Regions from separate parts of the Marinomonas sp. ef1 genome, predicted to be linked through region 3. Evidence: predicted binding sites of a transcription regulator. Region 3 holds the regulator's gene; each other region holds the start of a gene.
The links. The regulator LexA, encoded in region 3, represses DNA repair genes until DNA is damaged. The targets are predictions, from matches to a motif close to TACTGTNTANNTANACAGTA.
Positions count from the first base shown of each region.

Region 1: dinB (DNA polymerase IV) is a predicted target of LexA. The motif match lies at 7,691-7,710, and genes of this name have one in related genera.
Region 2: umuD (translesion error-prone DNA polymerase V autoproteolytic subunit) is a predicted target of LexA. The motif match lies at 1,753-1,772, and genes of this name have one in related genera.
Region 4: CCS02_RS16600 (Y-family DNA polymerase) is a predicted target of LexA. The motif match lies at 4,692-4,711, and genes of this name have one in related genera.

Region 1 covers NZ_NHTT01000007.1:215,598-225,061, reverse strand. Annotated here, with positions in the region: gene CCS02_RS12090 (NUDIX hydrolase) at 1-373, shown strand, start outside; gene CCS02_RS12085 (NGG1p interacting factor NIF3) at 354-662, opposite strand; gene CCS02_RS12080 (DUF72 domain-containing protein) at 710-1,573, opposite strand; gene greB (transcription elongation factor GreB) at 1,570-2,079, opposite strand; gene CCS02_RS12070 (mechanosensitive ion channel family protein) at 2,197-3,027, opposite strand; gene CCS02_RS12065 (hypothetical protein) at 3,063-3,434, opposite strand; gene CCS02_RS12060 (DUF2489 domain-containing protein) at 3,434-3,892, opposite strand; gene CCS02_RS12055 (inositol monophosphatase family protein) at 3,923-4,735, opposite strand; gene CCS02_RS12050 (alpha/beta hydrolase) at 4,775-5,443, opposite strand; gene CCS02_RS12045 (hypothetical protein) at 5,565-6,545, opposite strand; gene dinB (DNA polymerase IV) at 6,616-7,674, opposite strand; gene CCS02_RS12035 (LPP20 family lipoprotein) at 8,069-8,698, shown strand; gene CCS02_RS12030 (flagellar assembly protein T N-terminal domain-containing protein) at 8,702-9,464, shown strand, end outside.
Region 2 covers NZ_NHTT01000002.1:154,527-157,746, reverse strand. Annotated here, with positions in the region: gene umuC (translesion error-prone DNA polymerase V subunit UmuC) at 21-1,292, opposite strand; gene umuD (translesion error-prone DNA polymerase V autoproteolytic subunit) at 1,292-1,738, opposite strand; gene CCS02_RS03165 (stationary phase growth adaptation protein) at 1,956-2,507, shown strand; gene CCS02_RS22455 (KilA-N domain-containing protein) at 2,755-2,880, opposite strand; gene CCS02_RS03155 (helix-turn-helix domain-containing protein) at 3,005-3,220, shown strand, end outside.
Region 3 covers NZ_NHTT01000002.1:299,230-308,693, forward strand. Annotated here, with positions in the region: gene cysS (cysteine--tRNA ligase) at 1-130, shown strand, start outside; gene CCS02_RS03800 (universal stress protein) at 199-639, opposite strand; gene CCS02_RS03805 (hypothetical protein) at 703-1,191, shown strand; gene CCS02_RS03810 (DNA topoisomerase I) at 1,232-1,984, opposite strand; gene topA (type I DNA topoisomerase) at 2,175-4,802, shown strand; gene CCS02_RS03820 (DUF6586 family protein) at 4,799-5,269, shown strand; gene CCS02_RS03825 (hypothetical protein) at 5,272-5,538, shown strand; gene lexA (transcriptional repressor LexA) at 5,634-6,257, opposite strand; gene dinG (ATP-dependent DNA helicase DinG) at 6,327-8,450, shown strand; gene CCS02_RS03840 (DEAD/DEAH box helicase) at 8,559-9,464, shown strand, end outside.
Region 4 covers NZ_NHTT01000012.1:93,564-103,027, forward strand. Annotated here, with positions in the region: gene CCS02_RS16570 (HPr family phosphocarrier protein) at 1-63, shown strand, start outside; gene mgtE (magnesium transporter) at 71-1,423, shown strand; gene yjgA (ribosome biogenesis factor YjgA) at 1,430-1,969, shown strand; gene CCS02_RS16585 (methionine-R-sulfoxide reductase) at 2,195-2,563, shown strand; gene CCS02_RS16590 (helix-turn-helix domain-containing protein) at 2,801-3,265, opposite strand; gene CCS02_RS16595 (hypothetical protein) at 3,391-3,630, opposite strand; gene CCS02_RS22565 (DUF4113 domain-containing protein) at 3,669-3,752, opposite strand; gene CCS02_RS16600 (Y-family DNA polymerase) at 3,731-4,621, opposite strand; gene CCS02_RS16605 (hypothetical protein) at 4,876-5,280, shown strand; gene CCS02_RS16610 (hypothetical protein) at 5,465-5,866, shown strand; gene CCS02_RS22495 (hypothetical protein) at 5,901-6,023, opposite strand; gene CCS02_RS16620 (hypothetical protein) at 6,134-6,685, opposite strand; gene CCS02_RS16625 (hypothetical protein) at 6,691-7,857, opposite strand; gene CCS02_RS22185 (hypothetical protein) at 8,109-8,258, opposite strand; RNA gene ffs (signal recognition particle sRNA small type) at 8,841-8,937, opposite strand; gene CCS02_RS16635 (6-carboxytetrahydropterin synthase) at 9,159-9,464, shown strand, end outside.

The sequences.
Region 1 (9,464 bases), on a different contig from region 3:
TGAGCCACGCTTAGGCTTCTGGACTTTGCCTGCCGGTTTCATGGAAAACCAAGAAACCACAAGTGAAGGCGCATTAAGAGAGACATTAGAGGAAAGCGGATCAACAGCGATATGCAAACAAGCTTTTAGCATGATCAGCATCCCTCGCATCAATCAAGTGCATCTTTTTTATATCGCAGAATTAGAGAAAGATGACTTTCATGCCACCGAAGAAAGCTCAGAAGTTGCCCTATTTGATTTTGATGAAATCCCTTGGGATGAACTGGCTTTTAGCAGCGTAACTAAGACTATTGAGTTTTTCATCGAAGACCATAAAAAAGGTCAGTATGGTTTTCACGAAGACACCATCCACTTCAATACTGTATCTGAATAAAATGATAGGCCACCTCTTCATAGGGGTGCGCCAACAATAAAGCCGCTAAAACACTCGCCTTAACTTCCTCTCTCAGCACCATTTCCACCCGATATTCATCAACAAACTCTAATTCATCGACCTTACCAAGAAAAGGCGTCGCTCCTTTTACCGGCTTGAACTGCCCTTGCCCTTTCACTTGCCAACAACAAGAGTCATAGTTTCCCATTGAGCCTGCGCCAGCCGAAAACACAGCCTGTTTAACAGACTCTAAATGAGATTCAGGCACGTAAAACACTAATGAATACATAACACCTTCCAACCATTTCATTTAGACGAACAATACATTTATTAAACTTACCAAAGGCTAACTTGCTCCTGACTTTGCGGAAGAACCAAAGCACTCTGGTAATTGGGCGTTAGCGAGCGAACTTTTTCATCCAATTGCGCAGCCAGAGTTGGCGCTGCGATATTATCTGAAGAATGCACAAATACACTTGGCGTGAGCCCTTCAGATAGCCACTGTGATAATTTAGCCGCCCACTGGTCTAGCCAAAACTCATTACGCGGTAAATCCGGATGACCAATAAAACGTACGACTGGATGATTCGCTGTCGCTACGGGATGACAAGGCACTCTCGGCTTTTTCTTCTGAGCATCAACCAAGCTTTCGCAATACGCTTCCGTAGAAAAAACTGGTCTAGAGTCCATCACCACACGATTCACATTACGCTCAGACAATCCAGTTAAAAAACGTCGCTCGGTTTGAGACTTATCAAAATAGGCAAGATTACGTACTTCAACAGACAAAGGTGTTGATAGCGTCCACATATCACATAAAGCTAGAATCGTTTCTAGAGCACGCTCGTCGCATATCGCAGGGAACTGCAACATGGTTGGACCAAGCTTAGCCTGTAACGGTTGCAACGAAAGCATGAAGGCAAACCAATCTTGCTGAACGTCACGCCAAGGACGCTCTATCAATCGGTGAGTGACTGTTTGTGGCGCCTTAAAACTAAACCTGAAGTCACCAGCAACAGACTCATACCAACGTAATAACTGAGCATCGTCCACTTTGGTGTAAAAAGTACTGCCAACTTCAACCGTTGAGAACACTTGCGAATATCGGCCAATTCGCTCTGCAGTAGGAAGCGAAGTAGGATAAAGCCAATTAACCCAAGCTGGATGCTGCCATTGCGCCATGCCGTAATGGATAGTCATGTAACTACTTGACGGTATTCAACAGCGTCAATAATGTAGGTTTTCTCTCCGCCAGCAAGGCGAATTACCACCTCATCACCTTCTTGCTTCTTGAGCAAAGCCCGAGCGACAGGAGAATCAATACTAATATAATTCGGGTTATGATCTAGCTCATCTGGACCAACGATGCGGTACTCTTTGACATTTCCTACTTCATCTTCTAGCGTCACCCAAGCCCCAAAAAACACTCGCTCTTGGTCACTAGGAAAACGATCAACAACAGTACAAACATCCAAACGTTTTTCCAGATAACGCACTCGACGATCTATTTCTCGAAGCTGCCTTTTCCCATATATGTATTCCGCATTCTCCGAGCGATCGCCTTGGGCCGCAGCTTCTCGAACCGTTTCGGTTACAGCAGGACGCTTCTCTTTCCACAAATACTTAAGCTCAGCCAATAAAGCATGAGCTCCCTCTTGAGTAATATATGCAGACTTGGGTGGCGAGGGCGGACGGTATCGACTCATTTTTAGCAGCCTTTTTAATTATTAAAAAACGAAAGATAGTAAAAACAAAAATGCCGCCAGCTATTAGTTGGCGGCATTTCATATATTACAGCGAAAAGAAGTTAAAGTTATGTAAGCTTACGATTCTTGCTTATGCACATGCACATCCATTTGAGGGTATGGAATACCAACGCCACGCTCATCAAAAGTGTATTTGATTTTTTCTAAAAGATCCGCTCGCACTGTCCAATAATCGCCAGAAGCAACCCAAGGACGCAGGAAGAAATTCACTGAACTATCAGCCAATTCAGAAACCGCAATTAAGCATTTAGGATCTTTTAAAATGCGTTCATCAGCATTAACAATTTCTTCCATGATTTGTTTTGCCAAACGGATATCTGCATCGTAACTAATACCAATAACAAGGTCTAAGCGGCGAGTTGATTCACGAGAAAAGTTTACAATAGAGCCGTTCATCACAGAAGAGTTTGGCACGATGATGACACGATTATCTGGCGTCTTAAGATACGTATGAAATAACTCTATACGATTAACTGTACCCATTTGACCGCCAGCATCAATAAAGTCACCTGAACGGAATGGACGCAATATTATAATCAATACACCTGACGCAAAGTTAGACAAAGAACCTTGCAAGGCAAGACCAACAGCTAAACCAGCAGCACCAAGAATAGCAATAAAGGATGTCGTCTCTACCCCTATTTGCCCCAATGCCATCAAGGCAACACCAGCAAACATCAAAGCATACAAGATACTTGACGCAAAACCTGCAACAGCCTGATCAACGGAAGCCTTAAGCATTCGTTTCTCACACCAATGCGAAACTTTGGAAGCAATGAACTTACCTACAAAGAAAACAACAAGACCAATTACTAAATTGATAACACTATCTGCCAACCAAGGCATCAACTCAGAACCTTGATCAAACAACGCCTCTATTTCATTCATACTTAAACCCTATGCTCTTCCGTTTTAAAATAAAATCAGACCAAATATTTTGATTTATGCTGCCACTCATCCAATAATAATTCCAGCTGAGAAATACCTTTTTTATTAAAATTAATACAAATCCGCCCATTAATTAATTGCGTTCCCTTCACTCCTAGTTCATCAATCAATAAACACTGCTCTCTTAACTCATCAAGCACATCATCATCTCTAACAGTCATACCGATGAAAGCATGCCACTCATATTCAGGCAAAACACCTTGAATTGCTTTTTTAAGCAAGGTTATACATTGATCTTGGGTCAACCTATAATAAGGTACTTTTGATTGATGACGAATAAAAAACAACACCAAAAAAACTAACAGTAGAAACAAAAAACTGATAGAAACTAGCAGCTGAACCAACATTATTTAAAGTCATAAGCCATTAAAGAGGATCTAGCGCGCTGTAAATGCTCAGCATGCTCCACTTCGTAACTGTCCATTTCGAGTCGAAACTTCATTTTTGCAGGCTTAGGTAAATCCCCCCACTGATCGTGAGTTGGAATATGCTGGGTTTTCTCAGTAATAATATAAAAAGCCGAAATATCTTCGTGCTTAGACAAATCCTCGCTCAACTGATCCAACAAATGTTTTATTCGAATACTGGCTTCTATCCAATTTAGCTCTTCTGTCCCCACTGTTTTCAAAAGAACTCGAATACTATCAATTCTTTTTTGACGCTCTTCAAGAAAACGATTTTCTCCAGCACGAATCTTTTCTTCTCGGGTTTGATTCAACTTTAGTTGATGACGAATAAACCAAAGAGAAACGGCAATAACACCAACACAACAGAGCAAAACAATCATAAATGCAGTAAAAGACATAAAAAATCCAATCAAACAGAAATAAACACGTTATAAATCGACATCAACAAGAGCTAAAAAGTCAGCATATAATTGAGGTGTCGATACCAAAAGCCCTTCCCCATTAACTACATCAGGCCAAGTTGATGTGCTAGATAAATAGTACCCCACCTTGGCGCCAGCCTCTTCCGCTATTAAAGTGCCGGCTGCCATATCCCAAGGTTTCACACTTTCAAAATACGCATCTAGACGACCAGCAGCCACCCAGCACAAATCCAAAGCAGCAGAACCATTACGACGAACATCTTGGCAGTGATGCAAAATACGCGAAACTCTTTCAATAATAGGCGTTAGTGCCGTTTTTTGATAAGGGAACCCCGTGGCGACCAAGGCATTCCTTAACTCTTGAGCGCTAGAAACCGCTAAAAGCTTACCATTACAGAAGGCTCCCGCCCCTTTCAGCGCCCAAAAACACTCCCCTAAAAACGGCGCATTTACCACGCCCAAAATTCGCTGATCGCCGATATAAAGACCAATAGAAACAGCAACATGATGATGACCATGTGCAAAATTCACCGTACCATCAATAGGATCAATCACCCAAACAGGTACGTCATCACCAATACTACCAAGATCCATATGCGGTGAAGACTCTTCAGACAAAATACAGTGAGAAGGATAGCTTTCAACAATGCGACTACAAATGTACTGGTCGACCGCAATATCAGTCGAAGTAACCAGTTCATGATTCATTTTATAATCACGTACAAAGGTTGAATTTTCTCGCGCCGTTACGATCATTTCGCCAGCCTTCATTGCTAGAGCTTTCGCAAAATCCAGCCATTCCTCATAGTTTTCAGACACAAAAGCCCCTTAAAAGAAGAGATAAATATACTTAACCAACTATGCTAATCGAGCATTTAACCAACGAGAGATATCTAGTACTTGCTCAGGACAAACAGAATGAGGCATATCATAAGATTGATAAGCAACAGAATAGCCTTTAGAAACTAAAATATCCCTTGCTTGAGTAGCCAACACTGGCGCAACCACTGGATCTTGCAAGCCGTGATGAATAAGAATTGGAGTTTGACCATTAGGACAAGCATCTGCTTCTGGCACTTTATCGCCATTAACCAAATAGGTTGATAACGCGAGCACGCCAGCTAACACATGCTTAGTGTGCAATGCTGTTTGATAAGCAATAACGCCACCTTGAGAAAAACCAGCCAAGATAATTCGATTTGGGGCGATGCCTTTATTAATTTGATCTTGTATCAACTGCTCGACTTGTAGACAGGATTCATCGATATTTTCCATGTCTACTTTTCGCTCTAGAGTCATCTCGTAGATGTCATACCAAGCACGCATCTCCATACCACCATTGACAGTAACAGGACGACGTGGGGCATGAGGAAAAACAAAGCGCACTTTTAACGTTGGTAACAAAGATAAAGCAGGAACCAAAGACTCAAAATCATGGCCGTCTGAACCTAAACCATGCAACCAAATAATAGCAGCATCGGGCTGCTCGTTCGTTTCCACTAATACAGAGGGCAATAATTCAGTCATTCTTTAACACTCCAAAAAAATAGGCTATCGCAATTAGCCATAGCCTATCATATTGACGTTTCTCACTCGACACCTTGCTCCTACTGCAGTCTCTTTTAAAATAGTTTTTAAAGTTAAAAGTTTAGTGCTCAACTGGAAAGCGCATCTCCATAACCTCTTGTTTTTCATTCAACTGAAATAACACATCAGCTTTACCTGGCATCACCGCTAACATGTGTCGAGTCAGTCTTTCGTAATACTGCATAAATTGCTGCAGCTCTTTCGAGGACATCACTTTTAAATCAATAGTATCCAGCAAAATACCGTGAATATCATGAAGATGACTTTCCAGTACCCGCTCTTGCTTATCACGCCAATGATAAATAACATCGTAGTTTGGTGCCTGCATCCAAGCCATTAAATCAATTTGCGAAAATAACGCTTTATAGTCGTCTTTTAAGAGTTGATTCACTTTATTACGCCACAATCCATCAGCATCCATTTCTGCTTCAAGCTGGTTCAACGGTTGATCCATGTCCCCACCCATTGGTGGTGCACCAACACACCAACCTTCAAATAGAACAACATCAACAGGTCCCTGAACCTCTTGCCATAAATGTACCGCTTTTCGATCATCAATAGACTTATCGAAGCGAGGAAACTTCATCACTTCACCTTCTTTAAGATTCTTCAATCGCTCAAAAAGCGAGAGCGCAAAACTAACATCATGAGTTCCAGGTACACCTCGCACAGAAAACATTGATGTTGTTTGTTTGGCAAATTTCATGCGATCTTGCCGAGTGCTGTACAAATCATCCAAACTGATCACGATACAATTCAGGTCAAAGCCCTTACTTAATATTCGACTAATAACACTACAAAACGTCGTTTTCCCACACCCTTGCGCACCACCAACACCTACAACTAAAGGCCCTTTCCCTACATGAGCCTTTTGACTCAACCAGCTAGAAAAAGGCAAATACAATCCATCCATTTGATCAACCAAAGAAGCATCCGCATACAAACAGCTTAATGTTTGCTCCACTTCGAATCGCAACCGGTGTGACAAGGGGTCTGGCATGCTTAGATTTGTATAATCAAACTTACTTTGCTGTTTCAACATAATGATCACCTCCGTATTGTTCGCCCTTAAGTATAGTAAGCCGCCACGAAATTGATCAAAATTTACACACTCAAATGAAAGGGAGGTTCAATTGATGAGGCTCTGGTGGAGACAAACGATAGCCCACACCAATTAAACGAACTGGACGACGAGACCGGGAATAAGCCTGCTGCAACAGTTGCGAAAACACATCATCAGACAATTTGGCTTTAATTGGTTGCTCTATCGTTGTTTGCTTAAAGTCGTCAAATTTTACTTTTAGATAATATTTACTTAGTTGAGATTCGAAATCTCTTCCCGACATACGCTTTTTTAGATCGGTCAGCAAGATAGGTAGGACTGACTGACACTCTTTGAGATCAAGCAAATCTTTAGAAAAGGTATGCTCCACCGAAATACTCTTTCTTTCCCGAGAAACAGTCACTGGACGATCATCAATACCTAGGGCAAATTGGGACAAACGAAATGACATACTGCCAAAACTTTTTTGCAGAACAGAAAAATCTAATGCTTGTAAATCTGAGCACTTAAATACGCCTAGTGAAGCAAGCTTTTCTTGCGCAACACGGCCTATTCCTGAAATAAATTTAACGGGAACATTAGAAACAAACTCAAACTGCTTTTCTGGCGTAACAACCGTTAATCCATCTGGTTTATCCCAATCGCTTGCTACTTTTGCGATGAATTTATTAGTCGCTACTCCTGCAGAAACCGTAATACCAACTTCTTTCAGTATTCTTGAACGTATCTCTTCCGCAATCCGTGTAGCACTTCCTTGAAAACTTGATGAGTTAGTAACATCAAGATACGCTTCATCCAATGATAAGGGCTCAATGATATCGGTGAATTCTCGAAAAATAGCGTGCATTTGCTCAGAAGCAAGTCGGTATTTATTCATATTTCCAGGTATAACAAGCAAGGCAGGACATAGCCGTTTCGCCACAGATGTCGGCATAGCAGAACGAACACCATAAACTCGAGCGGCATAGTTAGCCGTCGACAATACACTCCGTCCACTTGCGGGCCCCCCAATAGCCATTGGAATATCGCGCAAATTAGGATCGTCCCGCATCTCTATCGCAGCATAAAAACAATCAGCATCTATATGAATAATCTTTCGATTCTGCAATATAACACCCAAAAAATACTGTATAAAAACACAGTTTACACTATCTAAAAAACACCTTCACCACCCCAATAAAAAATGTAAATTTTCTTCTAGATAACTCTCTCTGAACGTAAAATAATCGAGAAAACTCAAAAAAATGCACTGATAGAACAGATTTACTATCAAAAACAAAGAAAAAGCGCTTTTTTAAGTGGTCAAACATGGACGCTAGAGAGCAAAATGGTTTACATTTTGTCCACTAGATTAGGCATGTTGAAAAATAAAAGGATTTTTGAACAAACTATTCACAATAAAACCTGTAGCGCAAAATCGCTCAGTTGAAATCACATCGTATAAAGTGTGTCATTTCAACACAGGATATTAAGGTAAAGACTTCCACACAAAGGGCACCACCATGACATTATCACTTCGTATTTTTTTTATAGCCATAGGGGCGATAATTCTTTCCGGGTGCCAAAGCCTTTACCAGCAAAGTGCAGATGGAACACCTTGTACTACTGTCGCGCCTTGTAACGGCAATACTGTCGGAAACAGTTCATCTTATGGCTATCCACAAAATGGTGCCTTAAATGCGAACAACACTATTGCAGTTATTAAACAAGAACCTATCATAGTTACTGCCACAGGTTATGCGGCAATGATGACAAACAAACGTCTGACAAAATCCCAAGCCCGAATTATGACAATGCGCAGTTCTATGCTAGATGCCTATAGAAATCTATCAGAACGAGTTTATGGCTTGAAAATTGACGGCTCCAGCTCATTGAGCAACATGGTCATGCAAAACGATGAGTTAAGAACCTATGTCGATGCATACCTAGTTGGTGCAAAAGTCGTTTCCCAACGCGAACATGAAGACGGAATATTCGAAACGGTTGTTGAAATGGCGCTGCAAGAAAACTTTCGTCAATGTTTAAGTTCCTCAAACATTCAAACAGATCCAAATTGTAAGATTCAACCTGGCTACCGTGCTGTTAATGTGGAAAACGCAACACCAACAACCAACTTTTATAGCATTGAATAACAAATGTTACTTTTAAAGCGTTTACTGATCATAGCTGCTGCATTTTTATTGCCAACAGCCAGTTTTGCCAAAAGCATCACAGCTGTCGGTGAAGCGGTTATTTATAATAATGATATTGCTGATGCTCGCTATAGAGCGACACAACAAGCCATAAAACAGGCCGTTTTAGAGTCTGGGTCCAGAGTTAACATTAAAGATGAACTCTATAATGGTGAACTAGAGTCTAATTTAGAGATACGCAGTTCTGGCTATGTTCAAAAAGCCAAAATACTTTCTGAAGAGCAAAATGGTGACTTCCTCACCATTGTGGCTCGCGTAGACGTCACACCTGACTCACAGTGTAGCTCTGGGCCCACTAGTTACTACAAAAAAACGGTTGGCGTAACAGGGTTTGAACTACAAGTCCCCCAACAAGCAAGATTGGGAGAGCTCAGTAATATATCCAGAGAATTACCAAAAGATCTAGCCGATGAAATAAATAAACAAGGCTACTTAAGAGCCTTAACCGCAACAAATATTGCTATTTATCCAGACCTAATAAACGCACCATCTTCCACAAACTATGATGGATCCCTAACAAACGTCACAAGAATCAGTGAACAGTTGGGTGTACAATACATAGTTAGCGGCGTAATTAGAGATATCGGAGAACTATACCTAAGACATCCAGATGATAAGAACACAAAAGACCTATTAGATGAAAATATTGATAAAGAAAGAAACTTTGTTGTCGATATCTATATTTATGATGGTTTCAGTGGCGCCC
Region 2 (3,220 bases), 150 kb from region 3:
TCATTAGCAACTGACAGACCTCACCAAACCTTTGGCAATTCTTCCCAATTGGTCGTATAGGCTGGCGATAGGTGTTCTCGTTTCATGGCCCATTGAGGAGAAACACCTTGCGAGGCGAAGAAGACGTTGCCGAGGCCGCTGTGGTTGATTTGATCCACCACGTTCATTAGGGCTTTTGAGTTTATTTTCGTATTATCAGCTCGGAGTAAATCTTGTTGGAAGTTGCCGTGTTCATAAAAATCAGCCAGCATCACGCCAGCTTTCATATAACGAAAACCTTCACGCCAGAGTCGATTAAACAACACGTCGGCCACTTCTAATAAATCTCGCGTGTCGTCGGTTGGGTTGGGAAGCTCTGCAGACAGAGTTTTCGAATATTGCGGTTCATTTGGAATAAAGGGACTGGTACGAATAAACACGCTCACCACGCGGCAAAATCGTTTTTCCCCTCGTAGTTTCTCGGCCGCACGAGTTGTGTATTTGGCGATGGCTTCGCGTAGTTCACGCTTATCTGTGATTTTATGACCAAAGGACCGACTGCAAATGATTTGCTGCTTTGTTGGCCTTACCAATTCCAAATCCAAACACGACACACCATTCAACTCTCTAATCGTTCGCTCCAACACCACAGAAAACTCGCTTCGAATCGATTTAGGATCAGCATTCGCTAGATCCAACGCGGTATGAATTCCCCTCGCCTTTAGCTTCGCCGTTGTCCGACGGCCAACACCCCATACGTCACTCACATCCAACAAAGCCAGCAAGCGCTTTTGTCTGTCTGGGTCCATCAAATCCACCACCGAACCCGTAGCTGGATACTTCTTCGCCGCATGGTTTGCCAATTTCGCCAGCGTCTTGGTTGGCGCAATACCCACGCCTACCGTAATACCCGTCCATTTATCGACCTTGGCTTTTACTCGTTTGCCAAACGCCAGCAAATCCGTCACATGATCAACGCCAGTTAAATCCATAAACGCCTCATCGATGGAATACACTTCCAGCCGTGGCGCTTCCTCTTCCAAGATGGTCATCACCCGATTCGACAGATCCGCATACAGCGCATAGTTCGACGAAAAGCAAACAATGCCGTGCTTTCTTATCTCGTCCTGAACTTGAAACATCGGCACGCCCATCTTAATGCCCAGCGCCTTTACCTCTTTGGAACGCGCGACAATACAGCCATCGTTATTCGATAACACCACAATAGGCGTGTGTTTTAAATCTGGCCGGAACAACTTCTCGCAACTGGCGTAAAAGTTATTGCAATCGACTAAGGCAAAAATCGTCTTCATCAACCGCGCTCGTACTTGCGAACCACACCCGTTACCACACCGAAGATCTCCAGTTCGGACTCTTCGGTAATATGAATCGCTTTATAAGCTTTATTCTTCGGACGAAGCAACACATTGGGCTTCAGCTCCAACGTCTTCACCGTCATTTCCCCATGAATGCAGGCAATGACGATATCCCCATGACGTGCGGTTAACGAACGATCGACCACCAACACATCACCCGAATAAATGCCCACATCGATCATCGAATCTCCTTGCGCACGCACGCAAAACGTCGCGTTCGGATGAGCGACACAGAACTCATTTAAGTCCAAAGATTTTTCAACAAAATCCTGAGCGGGCGAAGGAAAACCCGCCGATACCGAATCCACATACAAAGGGATTCGCACACTATTGGCCGCGATAAACGCCGCCGACTCAGACACACCAAGATAAGTCACACGCATGATAAACACCAAAATACTGTATAGATACACAGTATAGTTTTAAGCAGCGCGAATGACCAAGTGAATTTTTGTAACGGGAAGAGTTTCTGATTTTGCCACCAGAAATGAGGCGCTTATTTAATGCCTGAGAAGTCCAGCCCCTCCCGCCTCAATATGGAATTTATAACCAGCCAAAGGTATATTATTTAGCACTACTATTGATAAATTGAGGCAAGGAATGCGGAGAAAGATTGACGAGGTAGATAAATGGAAGCCATTTACCGATTCAAGCGGACAAGAATACGATCTTAGTCACCTTGACGCCCATGAAGCGTCATATTCTGATATCAGAAACGGAAAAAAAGAGACCTACACATTTATGGTTTCCTATTCGTTCCACTGCTTTGCAAAAGACTATTCTCATCAAACAGAAGAGGAAAAAGCGAGCTTGATGTACCACGCTCGAAAAGAAAGCAGACCATTTTGTTTTGTAAGATACGAACTCTCAAAAAAGTACTTGAGGCGAATTGTTGATGCATTTGGAGATAAGAAAACCCGCATAGGGCACGCAGGTTACGGTAGCTATGCATCTGTCACAATCAACACGGAGGAAGAAGGGCAAGTAATCTATTTCGTGCCCTTTAAGATGTACCGAGAGAAAAAATTAATGAGGATACACATTACCAGTGCTTATCCTGAGAAGGTGATGCCCAAGCTAAATAAGGTAAACTTTTTCAACATTGCAAAGAATCTTAGGTTCGGACAGCCACCTCCCAAACCCCAGAAATAACAAAACCCGCTTAAAAGCGGGTTCCGTCGAGCATTGATTCAAATTTTGAGCCTATGCCCGATATTCAGAAAGCCTTTACCGGGTTGCCCTCGACCTTTTACGGTAGCCGGATGTGTGATGTTACTCACTCTGCTGCACCCATACATGACATCTCTGTCAATATTTGTAGTTTATACACGTAAACTTTATTTATCAACTACCTTCCCCAAAGTGGCGGCCTAAGGATTTGGCGAAGTCATTGATGAGTTTAAGCTCGGTCAAAGGCTCGGGCCACTTGCAAGTTGAACTTGGGACAGATCCACATGGCATAAGCGTAAACCAGTTCCTTGCAAACATAGGTTCTTCTATTTGCTCCACCACGTACTGACTTTATTAGCTAGACTCAAAACAAATGCATACTGCAATATGTATTGACGCATATGTAAACTAAGCCTATCATCATTTATACGTTATTTCGTATAAAACAAGATACTCAACTTGCTTCGAATGAACTTACAGTGAGCACTGCCATGGAAAAATTACAATATACAAACATTTTTGATGCAATTGCAGATGATCCAGCGGAAGCTGCTGACCTCGAGTTCCGTGCAGATATGATGCTTGTGCTTAGAAACTACTTCCAATCAAAAGGCTGGAAACAAGCGGATATAATGGCTAACTTGGGCATCACTCAACCTAGAGTAAGTGAGCTAACAAGAGGCAAAGTAGACAAA
Region 3 (9,464 bases):
GATCGACGAAAGAACTCAAGCTCGGAAAGACAAAAACTTTGCTCGTAGCGATGAAATTCGTGATGAACTGGCTAGTCAAGGAATTGAACTTCTTGATAGTCGAGAAGGGACGACTTGGACCAGAAGTTAAAGTAGTAAATTGAGAATAATAAAAAGGCGATGTAATCCATCGCCTTTTTATTATATGACTAATTGTTGCTAGTCTTTGTCTTTTACCACTTTAACTGCTAATACGTCACATGGTGCGCCATGAAGAACGCCATTTGCTGTGGATCCTAATAATAGAGCAAGACCATGACGACCATGACTTCCTACAACAATAAGATCGACTCGTTTTTCTTCAGCAATACGGTGTATTTCGCTTTCTATGCCGCCTTGTGAAATACAGCTTTCTTGAACTGGAACGTCCAATTGGGCTTCAAGGATGGCAATGCGCTCTTTAGCAGTTTCTTGTAATTGTGCTTGAATATCTGTGATATCGATTGGTACATCACCACCATAGGCGTAATTGAGTGATTCAATAACATGGAGTATGGTAAGTTCCGCACCCGTTGCTTTGCATAGCGCGACGGCTTTATTAGCTACTTTAATACTTTCATCAGTTAGGTCAACAGCGAGTAAAATTCTGCTATACATCATAGAACACCTCCAAATTTGGCTCGATTAATTTATTTTAGTTTAAAACTAGAGAGACATTAAAATATGACCGCTCTTATTGTTATTTTTATTACACTATCATTAATGGGGTCGGCGTTATGGATTATGCCTCCTAAAAAAGAGCGTCAACGCATGGCTTTACGCATGCATGCTCGAAAACTTGGTCTTACTGTTCAGCTTACATCAATTGACCTTCCTGACAAGTGGGATAAATCAATGAATAGGCAAAAAACGATTGCCTATTCTTTTTATCGGCTGAAACCTGTAACTTCATTGCCTGATTGTATTTGGCTGCTACCTTATGAAGTATGGAAATATAATGCCCTGCTTAGTGGGTGGTGGTCTAGTGACTTATTTGCACTGGCTGCTGATGCCCAAAAAGCATTAGAAAAATACGGAGCATTGCTTGTAGGGGTAAAAATCACACCTGAGTGTGTGTCATTGTATTGGGATGAGGCTGGTGATGAGTCGGTTTTGGATGAGTTGGCTACACTGGTGTTTTCATTGGCTGAAGTAAAAAGCGTCCCTAATTAGAAATAAGAGTGACGCTTATTATGGTGTTAATAATATTGAATTAAGAATTCTTAGGTATTTCTAGGTTGTGAAGGAGTTCACTCAATACTTCTTCTGGGTTATCACTGGCTTTCATCGCTTCAATTTTAGGTGACAGTATCTGTTTCATTCGATCTGTTACGAAGTTTTTGAGGGTGTTTTTTTCTGGGCGCTCTGTGGCATCGGATTTAATGTGCGACAAAATTACCCCATAAAGAGTTTGTGCTACGCGCATGTCTCCACCAGCAAAGTTTTTATTTGCTTGAACCATTTGGCGATTTAATTGAATCCACAAGTTAAGCCAGCGCAGATATTCGTAGCAGGCTTGATAATGCGTATTACTAATACGTCCTTTTCGGCGTAAATAAAGCAACATTTTAGCAAGTTTAGTAAGGCGCTCTTTGTAGTTGCTTTTTTCTTGGAAGCTAAAAGGTTCAGGTTCTGGATTAAATGGAACGGGGTCGTTATTTCTGCCTTCTTCGGCGGTTGCAATGCGAACTTCAATCTTTTCGGGATCATCGGAATATTGCAGAAGCTCTCGAAGTGTGTCTAGATAGAAATCATAAAGCACATCGGTGGCAATGGTATCGGTATTAATATCTTTTAAACCGCGGATATGTTGTTCGACACGATCCGCGCGATTTGACAGTTGCAATTGTTTTACACGTCTTTGAGTGATTTCTTTTTCTTTTTGATGTGCTCTTGATCCAATGACCACAGATAAAAGTACAATAATGATCAAAAATGCAATTGTTAATATTTGGAGGGTAGCCATGATTGTCCTTAAGCAACGAATTCAGTATGTTAAATAAGAAATACTAAGTTCAGCAAGATATAATATGTGAAACAATACAGGGATCGCTTGTCATATAAAAGGTGTTTGCTTAATATCAGCGCCCCTAGAGATTAAACTTCGTGCAACGTGGATTTGCAGACCTACTTTATTAAAAGGCTTACACAGTTCAATGGGAAAATCACTGGTTATCGTGGAATCGCCTGCTAAGGCGAAAACCATCAACAAATACCTGGGCAACGACTTTATTGTCAAATCTAGTGTCGGGCACATACGTGACCTGCCTTCAGGTACAACTGCCACCTCTACGCCTCAAGAGCGTGCAAAGCAGGCTGCTTTGACGCGTAAAATGAGTCCAGAAGAAAAACTTGAGTATAAAAGTAGCAAATCACGTCAGCAGTTGATTTCTAGAATGGGGGTTGATCCAGAGAGCAACTGGAAAGCTCACTATGAAATTCTGCCAGGTAAAGAAAAAGTTGTCGATGAACTAAAACGTTTGGCAAAAAATGCTGACACCATCTATCTCGCAACCGATTTGGATAGAGAGGGAGAAGCAATCGCTTGGCATCTTCGTGAAGCTATTGGTGGTGATGATAGTCGCTATAAGCGTGTGGTATTTAACGAGATTACAAAAAAAGCCATTAAAGCTGCGTTTGACACGCCATCTGAATTAGACATGGATCGTGTAAACGCTCAACAAGCTCGTCGTTTCTTGGACCGAGTAGTTGGCTTTATGGTGTCACCTTTGCTTTGGTCAAAAGTAGCGAGAGGTTTATCTGCTGGGCGAGTTCAGTCCGTTGCAGTTCGCTTAATCGTTGAACGTGAAAAAGAAATCCGTGCTTTCATTCCTGATGAGTTCTGGGAATTAGATGCAATGCTTGCGACGCCATCGAAAGAAGTCATTAAATTCGAGGCCGCAAAATACCAAGACAAAGAATATCGTCCAGTTAACAAGGCGCAATCTGATGAGCATGTTGCTCGCTTAAATGATGCGAAATACCTCGTTAGTAGTCGAGAAGATAAGCCGACAAGCAGCAAGCCATCTGCGCCGTTCATCACTTCTACGTTACAGCAGGCGGCAAGTACTCGTTTAGGCTATGGTGTTAAGAAGACCATGATGCTAGCACAGCGCTTGTATGAAGGCGGTTATATCACTTACATGCGTACTGACTCGACCAATTTGAGTGTTGACGCGGTTGAGGCGTTAAGAGGGTATATTCTTTCCAGCTTTGGCGAGGCTTATTTGCCTGCTGATCCGATACGTTACAGCAGTAAAGAAGGTGCTCAAGAGGCGCATGAAGCGATTCGACCTTCTGATGTTACCGTACGTGTTGATGACTTGCTTGGCATGGAGAAAGATGCACATCGTTTGTATGATTTGATTCGCAGCCAATTCATGGCGTGTCAAATGACGCCAGCAGAATACACGTCAACGACCATAACTGTTACTAGTGGTGAATACGAGTTTAAAGCTAAAGGGCGTATTTTGCGCTTTGATGGTTATACTCGTGCTATGCAGACGGTTGCTAAAAAAGGCGAAGATAATATTTTGCCTGACGTAGGTCAGGGTGAATATTTGGCTCTTAAAGAATTATTGCCTGAGCAACATTTTACTAAACCTGTTGCGCGTTTTAGCGAAGCAAGTTTGGTTAAAGAGCTTGAGAAGCGTGGAATCGGTCGTCCATCAACTTACGCATCTATCATTTCTACGATTCAAGATCGTGGGTATGTACGTGTTGAAAACCGTCGTTTTTACGCGGAAAAAATGGGTGATATCGTTACTGAACGTTTGGTTGATAGCTTTAATTCTTTGATGAATTTCAGTTTTACGGCCCAAATGGAAGAACAGCTAGACGAAATTGCACAAGGTAATAAAGATTGGATTAAAACGCTTAATGCGTTTTATAAAGATTTTAGCTCGGTGTTAGCTAAGGCAGAGTCGCCAGATGGCGGTATGATGCTGAATGAGCCAACACCGACCGATATTGAGTGTCCGACTTGTTCTCGCCCGATGCAGATCCGTACTGCCAGCACAGGCGTATTTATGTCTTGTTCTGGATATGCTTTGCCTCCCAAAGAGCGCTGCAAAGCGACTATTAATCTTATTCGTGGCGACGAAGCCATTGCTGTAGATGATGAAGAGGGTGAATCTAAAGCGCTTATCAATAAGCATCGCTGCAAGATTTGTGGATCGGCCATGGACAGTTATTTAATGGATGAGCATCGCAAGCTTCATGTTTGTGGTAACAATCCGGCTTGTTCTGGTTACGAAGTTGAAACTGGAGTCTTTAAAATTAAAGGCTATGACGGCCCGACACTTGAATGCGATAAGTGCGGATCAGAGATGCAGCTTAAAACCGGTCGTTTTGGTAAATACTTTGGCTGTACTAATGATGAATGCAAAAACACTCGTAAGTTATTGAAGAGTGGTGAAGCTGCGCCACCAAAGATGGATCCAGTGCCAATGCCAGATCTTGCTTGTCAAAAAGTAGAAGATCATTATGTGCTTCGTGACGGTGCAACGGGCTTGTTCTTGGCGGCAAGTCAGTTCCCACGCAAGCGTGAAACTCGTGCCCCATTGGTTGAAGAATTGCTTCCATATATGGATCAAATAGATCCTAAATATCACTTTTTTGCAAAAGCGCCTAAAAAAGATTCTGAAGGTCGCCCAGCCATTATTCGATATAGCCGCAAGACGAAAGAGCAATATGTCATGACGGAAGAGGAAGGTAAGCCAACAGGCTGGAAAGCATTTTATGTCGGCTCTAAATGGGTGATTGAGGAAGGTAAGAAAAAATGAGTGGTGCCAGTTTAGCTAGCTTAACCAATCAAAAACTAGACACGGCAAGACGCTTTATTAAGCAAAGCCAAGATAGTGATGAAGCGTGGCTAAGGGTCGGGCTGGAAAGCTCGGCTATTTTTCAGTTAAGAAGTGCTCTTAATGGTCTGCTAAAAGAAGTGAATGCAGCGTATTCGTTATCTGGATCTCTGGATGTTGCTAAACTATTAGCTGAGTCAGAAGATAAGCAGATTGTTGTTCCTGTGCTGGCGGAGCTCGCTGATTTGTTGTCACGTACTGATTCTTGGTGCTTTCAATTGAACCAGGCATATTTGGTTCAGTTTGAATGTCGTACCTCTATGTCGTCAGTAGTGCAAAGTGATAGTCTAATTGGCCGTGGAAGTGACGCTGGCGCGTCCGTGAGTTTTTATTTGGCCAAGTTGGTCGAATTGGTGTTACGTTTTAGAGAAGAGTCATCAGAGTATTGAATATGAAAGAATCCTACCTAGAAATTGTTGAGCTGGATAATGGCGATATTGTGCTGCGTCCAGCCAGTGAAGATGGTGAGGAAACCGTTCCACTAGCAACATTGCAGATATCAGATGATACTCGATCTTATTTAAAGGATCGTTATTTTGAATTGGCAAAATGCATGTTCCATGCAGGAATTGATTTTGTTTATTCAGATGATTCGTTTTTTGACGAAGATTCGGAATATCTTGATGACGAAGATTTTCGTCCTAAGATTCTGCATTAAGTCTGTGTTGTTGGTGTGAGGCGTAGGTTTACATAAAAAAGCGAAGCATATGCTTCGCTTTTTTATTGGTATGGTGTTGATGAGGTAGCGGCTACTTAAAGTCCTTGGCGAATCACACCAACTGATAAGCCTTCAATGGCGAACTCTTCGCTTTCAAGGTCGACAATGATGTCATTGAACTCTTCGTTCTCAGGAATAAGTCGAACAATACTGCCTTTTTGTTCGAAACGTTTAACTGTTACTTCGTCACCAATGCGAGCAACGACAATTTGGCCGTTACGCACAGTAGTTGTTTTATGCACTGCTAATAAGTCGCCTTCCATTATTCCGATGTCTTTCATGCTGGTACCTGAGACAGATAAGAAATAATCGGCTTGTGGGGAGAACATATTTGCTGGGATGTTTACATGAGAAGCAATGTTTTCTTGGGCTAAAATAGGGTAACCTGCAGCAACTTTGCCTATGACAGGTAAGCCAAGGTTGTTTGTGGGGTCATCATTTGATGCACGATCAACTAAGCGTATTCCCCTTGACGCGCCAGAAAGCATCTCTATTGCACCTTTTTTACTCAAGGCTTTTAGGTGCTCTTCAGCAGCGTTAGGAGATTTAAACCCAAGCCGGCGTGCTATTTCTGCTCTGGTTGGTGGAAAACCTGTTTCACTAATAAATTCGCGAATGGTTTCTAGTACGTCAGATTGTCTTTTGGTTAATTTAATCATAGGTTATCTGGTTGTTTATACAGTTACTGTTATTATATACAGCATTCCTAACTATACTCAATGATATAAATGCTTTCAGACGAACTAAAAAAACAGATTCAACTTGCATACCGAGCATCTTTGGATGCGAAGTCCCATAAACCAAGGGCTGGACAGCGCCAGATGATTGGTGCGATCGCTCGAACTTTGGGTAACATTAAACAAGACTCGGAAGGCGAGCGCCTTGAAGAAAAGCATGTTGCCGTAATTGAGGCAGGAACAGGCACGGGTAAAACTTTGTCATATTGCCTTGCGGCTATTCCTATCGCGAAAGCTCGTGGTCTTAAATTAATTATTTCTACTGCTACGGTTGCGCTTCAAGAGCAGATTTTGCATAAAGAGTTGCCTGATTTGCTTGAACATACGGAGCTGACTTTTAAGTACACGCTTGCTAAAGGGCGAGGACGTTATTTGTGCTTGAATAATCTTGAGGGCTTCTTGAGCTCAGAAGAGCAAGCAATGGACGATATGTTCGCTGGACTTTTCGAGCAGCACCTTCATTCCGATGATATTAATACTGTTCTTTATCAAGAGATGGATGCTGCTTTGCAAAAAGGTGACTGGGATGGTGATAAAGACAATTGGGCTGGTATTGTTCGTGATCAAGATTGGCGTCGCTTAACCACAGATCATCAGCAATGCACTAACCGTAATTGTGCTAATTATTCCGCCTGCCCGTTTTTTAAAGCGCGTGCTGAAATCGAAGTGGCTGATGTGATTGTTGCCAACCATGATTTGGTATTGGCCGATTTGTCATTGGGTGGTGGCGTGATTCTTACCCCGCCAAAAGAAACCATCTATGTTTTTGATGAGGGTCATCATCTTCCTGATAAAGCGATAGGGCACTTTCGTCATGAAGTTCGTTTGCAGCAAAGTATTACTTGGTTACGCCAATTAGAAAAAAATCTGGTTAACTTGAAGCAAGAGTTAACAGACGATGTCAGTGTAACAGGTCAGCTGCTACTAAAAATCCCACAGCAAATACAAAGTATTGTGAACTTTATCCAATATGCCCAGCAGGGGTTAGCGCCTTATATTCAGGGTTTGGGGTTGGATCAAGAAAATAATCAGCACCGTTTCGAGTTTGGCCAAATTCCAGATGAATTACGCCAGCTGGCATACAGTTTACAGACGTCTTATCAAAAGTTGTTTAACAACATTGAAAGCATCCAAGACGAATGTAAAAAGACTAAACAAAATGAAGGGATGGGTGTAACACCTGAAACTGCAGAAACTTGGCAGCCTATTTTAGGTGTCATTCTTGGTCGCTTAGAGCAATGTATTGGGCTTTGGCGTTTGTATTCTACAGTTGATGATCAAAACTATCCGCCTAATGCACGCTGGCTAGTTTTATCTGGTCAAGGGATGGAGCAAGATATTGAACTGGGCGGTTCTCCGATTCTTGCCGCAAACACATTAAAGCAGCAGTTGTGGGATAAATGTTTCGGTGCGGTAGTGACATCAGCTACGTTAACGGCGCTTAATCAATTTCATCGTTTTAATATGCGATCAGGCGTTCCTCGTGAGAGTGAGTATTTGCGCGTTATTAGCCCATTTAATTTCCAAGAAAATGGGCTTTTGGTCGTTCCAGATATGGAGCATGAGCCGAATAGAGTAGAGCAACATACCGCCGAAATTGTTGCTTATTTAGATAAGCATGTGAACACAGAAAAGGGCAGTTTAGTATTGTTTTCTTCCCGTCGTCAGATGGAGGAAGTGGCTCAGTCTGTGTCTGCAGGATTACAAGAAATACTCTTGATGCAAGGTGAGCAATCTAAACGCGTTATTTTGGATTCGCATAAATCTCGCATTGATGAAGGGAAAGGCAGTTTATTGCTTGGCTTAGCCAGCTTTGCCGAAGGTGTAGATTTACCAGGTGATTATTTGACCTGTGTGTACATTGCTAAAATTCCTTTTGCGGTGCCAGATGATCCAGTCGAAGCAACGCTAGCAGAATGGATTCAAAAACGTGGTGGCAACCCCTTCATGGAAATTACCATACCAGATGCCTCTTTGCGCTTAGTGCAGGCAACAGGGCGACTATTAAGAAGCGAAAAAGACTCAGGTGAAATACATATTTTAGACAAGCGTCTGAGAACTAAACGTTATGGTAAGCAATTAATTAATAGCTTACCACCGTATAAGTATCAGTAGCTTGCTTCAACAAAGCGTAAGCAAGGGGTGATAAAGCTTTACCAATTAGGTACACTCCTTGCACAGATTATTAACCTCAAAACACAATAGAAGCGTATAGATTCCAATATGGAAAACCAAACTCAAGAAGCACCATCAGAAACCACAGCAAAACCAAAACGTACACGTCGCCCAAATAAGGGTCCAAGAAGTAACGATGATAGCCCTGCAAGCGTCCAAGCGGATGCACCGCAATCAAGCAATGAAACAAAACCTGCAGGGAATGCAAACTCTAAAATTTGGTCCATAGAAGATTTTCCGGTTGCTGAAGTTGAAGGCAAGATGCGCTTCCATGATTTAAATCTTCCTGATCGCGTCATTAAGTCTATTGCTGAAATGGGTTTTGAATATTGTAGTGAAATCCAAGCTGAAACCTTACCAATGACTTTGTTGGGTTATGACATTATTGGTCAAGCACAAACAGGTACTGGTAAAACAGCTGCTTTCCTCATCGCGATGATCAGTGACTTTCTTGATTACCCTCTTGAAGAAAAAAGAGCGAATAATTTTGCGCGAGGTTTGATTATCGCACCAACTCGTGAATTGGCGATACAAATAGCTGATGAAGCTGTAAAACTGACAACGAATTGTCATTTGAACGTCGTAACTTTGGTGGGTGGCTTGAGTTATGAAAAACAAAAGATCGCACTAGAAACTGAAAATGTTGATATTTTGGTTGCCACGCCTGGTCGTTTGTTGGATTTTGCTCGTAGCCGCAAAGTGCAATTGGGTAAAGTGGAATGCTTGGTGTTAGATGAAGCTGACCGCATGTTGTCTATGGGTTTTATCCCTGATGTGAAAAGTATTATTCGCATGACGCCGCATAAAGAAGCAAGACAAACCATGTTGTTTAGTGCGACCTTCCCGAAAGATATTCAAGCACTGGCACAGCAGTGGACTTACTTCCCTAAAGAAGTATCTGTTGTTCCAAAAGAAGCGACAAATCAAAATATTGATCAAGTGATTTATACTGTT
Region 4 (9,464 bases), on a different contig from region 3:
GAGTTAGATGCAATAAAAGCGGTAATAGAATTAATAAATAATCGTTTTGGTGAAGACGAGTAAGACTTATATGTCAGAGCAAAACACTCTAAATCACCTCCAAACGGTCACCGAATCGCTCGAATCCGGTACCACCATGCAAATCCGTTATTTACTTAACGGCGCTTTGCCCGCACAGGATGTTGCTCGTCTATTAGAGTCTTCTCCTCCCAAAGAGCGTAAGCTTCTTTGGGAGTTAATAGAAGCCAAGAATGAAGGCGAAGTACTTCAATATCTAAGCGAAGATATTGGCGTACAATTCATGAAAAACATGGATACAGAGCGACTTATCGCCGTATCCGAACATTTTGAAAGCGATGACCTAGCCGACTTACTACAACACCTACCAGAAAAGGTCGTAAAAGAAGTTCTTGCGTCAATGTCCACGCAAGACAGAACAAGAGTTGAAGCACTATTAAGCTACTCGGAAGATTCTGCCGGCGGCTTGATGAATACGGACACCATCACCATACGTCCAAATATTACCGTCGATCTGGTGTTTCGCTATTTACGCAGACACTCAACACTACCAGACATGACAGACAACTTACTTGTTGTCAGCCGCTCAGATCGCCTTTTAGGAATACTTCCACTTACCAAACTACTGGTATCAGATATTAACGCAACAGTGCGCGATATCATGGAAACAGAATTCACCGTCATTGACGCAGAAACACCAGCTAGCGAAGTCGCGCAGCTTTTTGAAAAAATGGACCTAGTATCCGCTCCCGTTATTGACAGCAAAACTAAAAAACTACTTGGCCGCATCACCATCGATGACGTTGTAGACGTTATCCGTGACGAAGCCGAACACTCCATGTTAAGCATGGCGGGTCTTGATGATGACGAAGATACCTTCGCGCCTATCATGAAAACCACCAAGCGACGTGCAGTTTGGCTTGGCATAAACCTAATAACCGCCTTTACAGCGTCTTACGTTATTGGCTTATTCCAAGAGACATTAGACCAAGTTGTCGCATTAGCTATACTCATGCCAATCGTTGCTAGCATGGGCGGTATAGCTGGTTCTCAAGTACTGACACTGGTCATTCGTGGTATTGCACTCAATCAGATAGGCTCCACCAATACTCGCTGGCTACTTAATAGAGAGCTCATTGTTGGACTCATAAATGGCCTTCTTTGGGCAACAGTAATAGCCGCACTTACCGCACTTTGGTTTGACAACATCAAGATTGCCTATATCATTGCGGGCGCCATCATAATAAATCTGCTATTTGCAGCAGCCACTGGTACACTTCTGCCAATTCTACTAAAAAAAATTGGCATCGACCCTGCCCTAGCAGGCAGCGTAATTTTGACTACCGTGACCGACGTGGTTGGATTTCTATCCTTCCTTGGTCTCGCTACTATTTTTCTAATATAGGTTCCCATGACAGACTTTGATCAATTTGAAAACAACGACGAAGAAACCCCTAAGAGCAAAACCCAGATCAAGCGTGAAATGGAAGCCCTGCAAGATCTTGGAAAAAAACTACTAGGCTTAAGCAAAAATCAGCTTAAAAAAGTGGAAATGTCTGACACTCTACGCGAAGCATTCGTTGAAGCTGGCCGCATAAAGCAACATGAAGCCATGAGAAGACACTTGCAATACATCGGCAAAGTAATGCGTACAGAAGACCATGAAGCCATAGCGCACCGTGTAGCGCTTTTCGATTCCACTTCTGCTGCTTACAACAAGCTATTTCATCAGCTTGAGATTAAACGCGATATGCTAATTGGCGAGAACAGCAAAGAAGTGCTGTCTGAATACTTAGCAGAAAACCCACAGATTGAAGACATTCAACTGCTTAGACAACTTATTCGCCAATCTCAAAAAGAAGTATCTCAAGAAGGCAACACCACAAACCGTAAAAAACTTTTCCGTTTCTTACGTGAAGCCGAAGAAAAGCGCCTTGGTTTAATGGAATAACCTTAAACTCAAGTCCAAAGTTCGACGCTATATATTGATAATGGCGTATCCGCACACAAAATTGCCCGTCTTTAAGATGGGCTTTTTTATGCTCACCCCCTACTAAAAACTAACGCCCACAAAAACTCGAACTCGCCGTGCAATTTATTGTCTTAGTCTACAGCGATAAGGCATGCCATAATTTATACCAATAACGTCCATCATAGTGACAGGAGAACAAGTCTTATGAGTAAACCATACAACAAGCTTACACCTGTAGAAGCTAGTGTAATCCTTGATAAAGGCACCGAACGTCCATTCACTGGAGAATACACCGACACAATGGAAGGCGGCCTGTATGTTTGTCGCCAATGCGAAGCGCCGCTTTACACCTCAGAACACAAATTCATTTCTCACTGCGGCTGGCCAAGTTTTGACGACGAAATCCCCAATGCTGTAAAACGCGTACCAGATGCCGATGGCCGACGCATAGAAATCGTCTGCGCCAATTGCGAAGGCCACCTAGGTCATGTATTTGAAGGGGAAAGACTCACAGAAAACAACATCCGCCACTGCGTTAACTCCATCTCAATGAAGTTCGTCAGCCAAGGCTGATCACTTAGTCCAAGCGCTAAAACAATAAAACCGCCCAACTGGCGGTTTTATTGTTTCTACAACTGTTTTATTGGTGGCGTCTGAAACACAAAAAATCACCTAAAGCCGGTACTTTAAAAACAACACAAGCAAGCTCTTAAGTCATGACCCTCTTACTAAATGTGTAAAACTTGGCACTGAACGATCAAGCTTTATTAGCAAATCTTCGACCGTGATCTCCGGATCTTTATAGTTCCCTTACATCGAATCTGACTCTTGCTCAAAGTTAGCAATTAAACTAAGAGTCTCTTCTCTTGATCCCTTGGCACTAGAAAGCTTCTCTTTAAATAACAACACATCTGCCATTTTTACACGATGATGTGTACCTACTTTCATAGATGGAATTTGCCCAGCCAAAATATAGCCTGTTACCTTTGGTCGTGACATCCCAAGAAATTTAGCCGCCACAGCAGGACTAACCATTTTCTCCAAGTCAATCTGCTGTTCAAAGAACTGATCACCTCCATCCCTAGCCAATTGACCTAACACTTGAACAAGTGCATCAAGCGTCAATTTGGGTAATTCAAATTCAGCTTTTTGACCATTCTTGAGTAACACATCAATTTTTAACTTATCAAGATCCGCTTGATGCAGCTTCAGGTACTGCTGCGCTTTGATTATTGCACTGGTATCTGGCTCAACATTTAAATTTGTTTTAATCATTCGAGTAACCCCTCACCCTTAACACTATCAAGGCAAGCTAAAAGCCAGCCTCAGTAACAGCAAACATAAATGAAATATCTGAAAACATCCAGATTTTTCAGTTATTTCACTTAAGTGTTTTTAATCTAGGCTTTGTACATTCGAAAAAAGACAATAAAGACGATCATAGCGCCTTTGACGCGCTCGATGGTTTGGTCGACCCATGTGGGGTTGGTTTGGATTCTGGCGAGTTGTTGTTGGTAGTTTCGGCTGGTTTGGATCATGGCCATGATGTCGGTGGCGGGTACGACGGCGATGCTTTCTGTTATACAAAAGGATTTGGCGGCATCGTTAACAATCAATTTTTTATCTGACTCCAAATTCATATGACGACTTTTTCTATTGGAGATTCGTACAAAAAAAGTCACCAAACCTTGGGCAGTTCATCCCATCTGGTCGTGTAGCCTGGCGATAGGTGTTCGCGTTTCATTGACCATTGTGATGACACGCCTTGCGAGGCGAAGAAGACGTTGCCGAGGCCGCTCTGGTTGTGTACTTGGCAATGGCTTCGCGTAGTTCTTGCTTGTCTGTCACCTTGTGACCAAATGACCGACTGCAAATGATTTGCTGCTTTGTTGGCCTAACCAATTCCAGATCCAAACACGATACCCCATTCAACTCTCGAATGGTTCGCTCCAGCACCACAGAGAACTCACTTCGAATCGATTTAGGGTCAGCATTCGCCAGATCCAACGCGGTATGAATTCCCCTCGCCTTTAGCTTTGCCGTGGTACGACGGCCAACACCCCACACATCACTGACATCAACAATTGCCAATAAACGCTTTTGTCTGTCTGGGTCCATCAAATCTACCACCGAACCGGTGGCTGGGTACTTCTTCGCCGCGTGATTGGCCAACTTCGCCAACGTCTTGGTTGGCGCAATACCCACGCCTACCGTAATGCCCGTCCATTGATCGACCTTGGCTTTTACTCGTTTGCCAAACGCCAGCAAATCTGTCACGTGATCGACACCGGTTAAATCCATAAAGGCTTCATCGATGGAATACACTTCCAGCCGTGGCGCTTCCTCTTCTAAGATGGTCATCACCCTATTCGACAGATCCGCATACAGCGCATAATTCGACGAAAAGCACACAATACCGTGCTTTCTTATCTCGTCCTGAACCTGAAACATCGGCACGCCCATCTTAATGCCCAGCGCCTTCACTTCTTTGGAGCGCGCGACAATACAACCATCGTTATTCGACAACACAGCAACAGGCGTGTGCTTTAAATCTGGCCGGAACAACTTCTCACAACTGGCGTAAAAGTTATTGCAATCGACCAAAGCAAAGACTGTTTTATTGCTGCTCATACAGGCGAACCGCCCTGAGCCGCCAACTCGAACACATCACGATAAGTCACACACATGATCAACACCAAAATACTGTATGGATATACAGTATAGTTTTAGGCAGCGGGAATGACCAAGTGAATTTTTGTAAGAGGCAGTATTTCCGATTTTGCGAGCAAAGAGAGACGTGAGACTTATGAATATTGTAAAGACTTAGCAGCATCGTTCGTCTAAAATCTATTTTTTTAGACGTTAAACCAGCACAAGGAAAAACAATGCAGATCGAGTGCCCTGCCTGTCAAGAAGCAAATCAAATAGAATACGCAGAGAACATTAAGTGTGGGAAGTGTGAAAAAACGCTAGCTAATCACTATTACAAACGTTTCAAAAAACCAATAATATCAACTACTTTCGCTGTTTGCATAGCCGCACTTGGTGGATACAAAGTTGAAAAGGCGATTTCAGATGATCGCTACCCAATGGCAGCAGAATATGAATTGATCAGCGCATGTTCTTCTGGGCAATTCTACGCCCTATCTAGAAAGTCCGCTAAAGAAAAAGCTTCTCTCTGTGTTTGTGCACTAGAAAAAACTGTAGATGATATAAGTTACAGTGACATTAAAGAAAACGAGCAACAATTTGTTACTCGTTTTAAAGCTAATATCGCAGCTTGCTACTAACTATTTACCACGTGGTGAATTGTTACCACGACCACCACCTGAAGGGTTACCTGTAGTACTTGGTCCGTTTGGTGGTGTGTTTTTTCCTGCTTGTACGTTAATGAATTTCAACATAGTTATTACTCCTTAAATTAAAAATACATGCCCTGAGGACAAAAACATCTTAACCAATGGAAAAGGACGTATGAGGACAAAAAAAGAAAACAAGGAAGAACAACTGGAAGAGAGCAAACAATTAATCTTAGAAATTAAGAGAGTTTGTGAACAGCTTGGATTGTCTCAAAAAGAATTAGCTAAGAAGATTTATTGTGAGCAAAACGATGATGATAATGAGAAAGGCATTAAAGATTTTTCCTCTGCCTTCGCAAAACAGATACAGCGCCCTACTACACAGCCAGAAAGACTCAATGAATACCTTTCTGTCATATCAAGATTGCCTGAATTTAAAAAAAGCGACTTAGTGCGAAACAAGTACATTCCTCTTGGTCACCTGAGTGACTTAATGCAAAACGAAATGCTTAAAATCTCAAAGGAATTAGACGAAAAATTTCGTAATAAAGAAATAGAAGAAGACTGGGAAGAATAACCAAGGGGCTTTCGCCCCTTGTTCCTAAACTGTTCTAACCCTCTCCGAAGTGTCGGCCTGTGGCGTTTTTGACGCGTTCGATGGTTTGGTCGACCCATGCGGGGTTGGTTTGGATTCTGGCGAGTTGTTGTTGGTAGTTTCGGATGGTTTGGATCATGGCCATGATATCTGTGGCGGATGTTGCAATCCCGACACTGGATTTTGCCAGTGCAAATTAATGGTAGATCAAAATATCAAAAGAGTAAATCCGAATAAACCTTAAAAGTCTTAAGGTTTATTATCAGTCTGCTCAGGAAACAATTCATCACTTGCCTTCTTTTTAGCGCGTGTGATGAATAAATCATTAATGAAGTCTATATTAGAAATAATTAGTTGAAACGCCATTTTCAACTGTAGAAAAAATAGTAAAAAAATCGAAAAAACAGCTAGAATTTTCAAATATACTCTAGCTTCTAAATTTAAAACCAATGGATTTAACAAAGCGTAAAATAAATTAAACATAAGAGCCGAAATCAAAATCACAATTGAAAAAACAACTACCTCAACTAAACTTTGTATTCTATTTAATTCGTCGTCATCATAACCATCTAATTTTTTAGAAGAAGCAAAAGACAAAATAGCTTTAGGATATATATAAGCAATCCAAATCCCTGTCAATGTAAAAAAACCGATTGATATATTTTGCAAAGAAGAATTAATCAAAAATAAATCACTCATCCTTACGATATTATACAAAAAAAATGTTAACACTGCCGAAAATATCACATAAACAAAATTTGATAATAGTGCTTTAAATAAAAAGAACAGAACTTCTTTCATTTCATTCAACCTTGAGAAGACACTTCATTAGATAAAGACATATCAATTGTATCATCATTTAATGGCATTTCGATAACTGTATTTCTTTGATTATCTGCTGCAGAATTAGCCGTAAGAGCTAGAAAACTCAGAAGGGAGCTCCTTTTTTTCTTAATTTCATACATCACAGCTTTTGAGTTAAAATATAAACTTCCTTTTAGTCTAGGAGACATCAATATATATGATTGAGTTACATAACTATCAATCCATCTTACTTTATCACTTCCATATTCTTTAAAACCAATATTACACCAATTATTGTCATCTTCTAACAACTGCAATTCTTCTTGATGTATTTTAATTAAACGCCTCAACTCATTTTCGTTTAAACTAACCTCTTCCGTTATTTCAACTTTTTTTGAATCTTTTACTTCTTTAACCTTCTCAAATAGCTTGAATATAGTTTTTTTACCTTCAGAAGCATCTGAAACATGAGATATAACATCTCGGGTAACAACATGAGAAATTTTTGTAGCTAATTTATCTGGCTCCATTTCACTAGCACTTAACTCTTTAAGACTAGATTCAAAATAAAACCTAGAAGAACTTCCATCATCTGGATTTTTATAAGTCACATTTATCGTATTACCAGTAACAGGATGATCAACATGACTTGTTTTTTTATGGGGGTGTTCAATTCTATTATCAAAGCATCGTTTTATATAATGACGGAGATTCTCAGTACTTGCTGCACCATGTGGAAAGTTAACAGTAGCAATTACATTAAATTCTGGAATAAACCAATAATACATTGGTTGACCAACTATCATATCGGCAGTGTCAATATTTAAATCCTGAGATCCATCATCACCCACTTTTGCTTTTAAAGATATGCCACCAAATTTCGTACTTCCGTTCCCAATGCGTCTCCAAAAAACCACAAGTGCATCACCAGTTTCATCATCAACGTCTATACACCTGCAGTAGAGCTGTTCACGATTAGGGTTAGCATCAACATCCCACGGAATAGTATTTTGAAATTCTCGGCCAGTAACCCAATTATTAAATTTTTCAATGACAAATTTCATGTCACCATCTACATGCTGTTTACCACCACTTTTTTGCTTGTAAAAGCCACAATGGTCTACTTTGAAAAACCTTATATTACCTTTCTCTAATTTTTGTTTGATCAAAACAGCTTCATCCTTAAACAACCTAATATTTACAATAATTTTACTATATAAATATCACTTTAGACTACCAAAAAAATATTCTTCCATTAGTTTGTGATTCTACTTTCTAAAATAGCTATATATAAATTTCTATTTGCCAGTTTTCGTATGTAATGATTAGAAAAATATAAGAAGAGAAGTTCAAAAAAAATCAGCCGCCTTAAAACACAATAAAGGCGGTACGCCAGCCTAACTGAATACGTACCTAAGCATTACAACTTAGCTAAAGCAATTGATGCCACTAGCGTCAACGTGAACGCAATACCAGGAGTAAATGCTACAGACAAAGCTGTAAACAAAACACCAAAAGCACCTAGCCGAAGGTGCAAACTTGCTGAACCCGCCAAAGTAGTTTTAGTCATAGACTAACTCCTTCAACAATGTCTCAGTCTCATAAAGGGTCGGGACAGAGACGGCTCAGACTTTGCTACCAATTTAGGTTTAAAACCGGTCATTTTGGTGGTAGCAACCCGACCGGAAGGTTGTTGGAATGAGATATCTCACTTCCAAGCATTCTTTGCAGATTAAATTAAGATAAAAAATATGCTGTTTATCTCTAGACATTGATCTTAGTATACTTTTTTATTTTCACAAGCTTGATTTAGTTTATTGCCCCACTCCCCCAACGCTTTGCGCATCTGTTCTCTCAAATGGGTGTGCATGTAGCGTTTGTCCAGTCCGTCACTTTCATGGCTGTGTAGCATTCCCCTTATTGTATCTATTAGGGCCAAACGAAAAATGATTTATGCTCACAAAAGAAAGCTGCGCTTTCACGGCAGATTACGCTTCGCTTATCGTGCCCTACAAGTGGTGTTGTTTATGTTCAGCAGCGAGGAAAGACGTAACTATACATCGTGAAGAGATTTATAACGGCATTAAAGAATGAAATAAATATTGGTGTAAAAAAGGGAGAGTTTAGAACTTTGGGGAGATTAAGGTGGCATCTCTACCAGCCGCACCTCGGCACACAAGTCCACCGCTGTGGCTGCTTCCTTCCGGACCTGACCAGATTAACGGTTTATCGTTGCGAGGGGACCAGCAGAGACACCATAAAGGAGGCTTGTTGACCTTGGGGCGCAATTATACGCAGCAAAATCGAAATATCAACCGCCTTTCTTATGTATTTTCAAATACTTATAAATTGCCGCTAATCATCACCCTTTTCTACTCCATCTCTACTCTATTGCTTCTTTGTATCAAGCTATAACGCTGCTTCTATTTACGGTAAGATACGCGCCATTAAGAATCATAGGAGTAGCGAGTTGAAGCTATTTGTAAAAAACCTGACCCACGTGGATTTTTCCTACTTTGATGCCACACGTGGTTTGTTGGGTGAAAGCTGGCAGACAGACATTGTGCTGACAGGCAAGTTAAACGATGAAAGCATGATTTGTGATTTCAGTATCGTTAAAAAACAAATCAAGAAATGGCTGGATGAAAATATCGATCACATGCTGGCGATTCCTGCTGAGCACAGCGGATCAACTATGACTCCATTAGCTGATGATCGCGTGTCTTTTCACTTTGATCACAGTAAAGCCGCCACTAACGATAAACGTGTCTTTCAG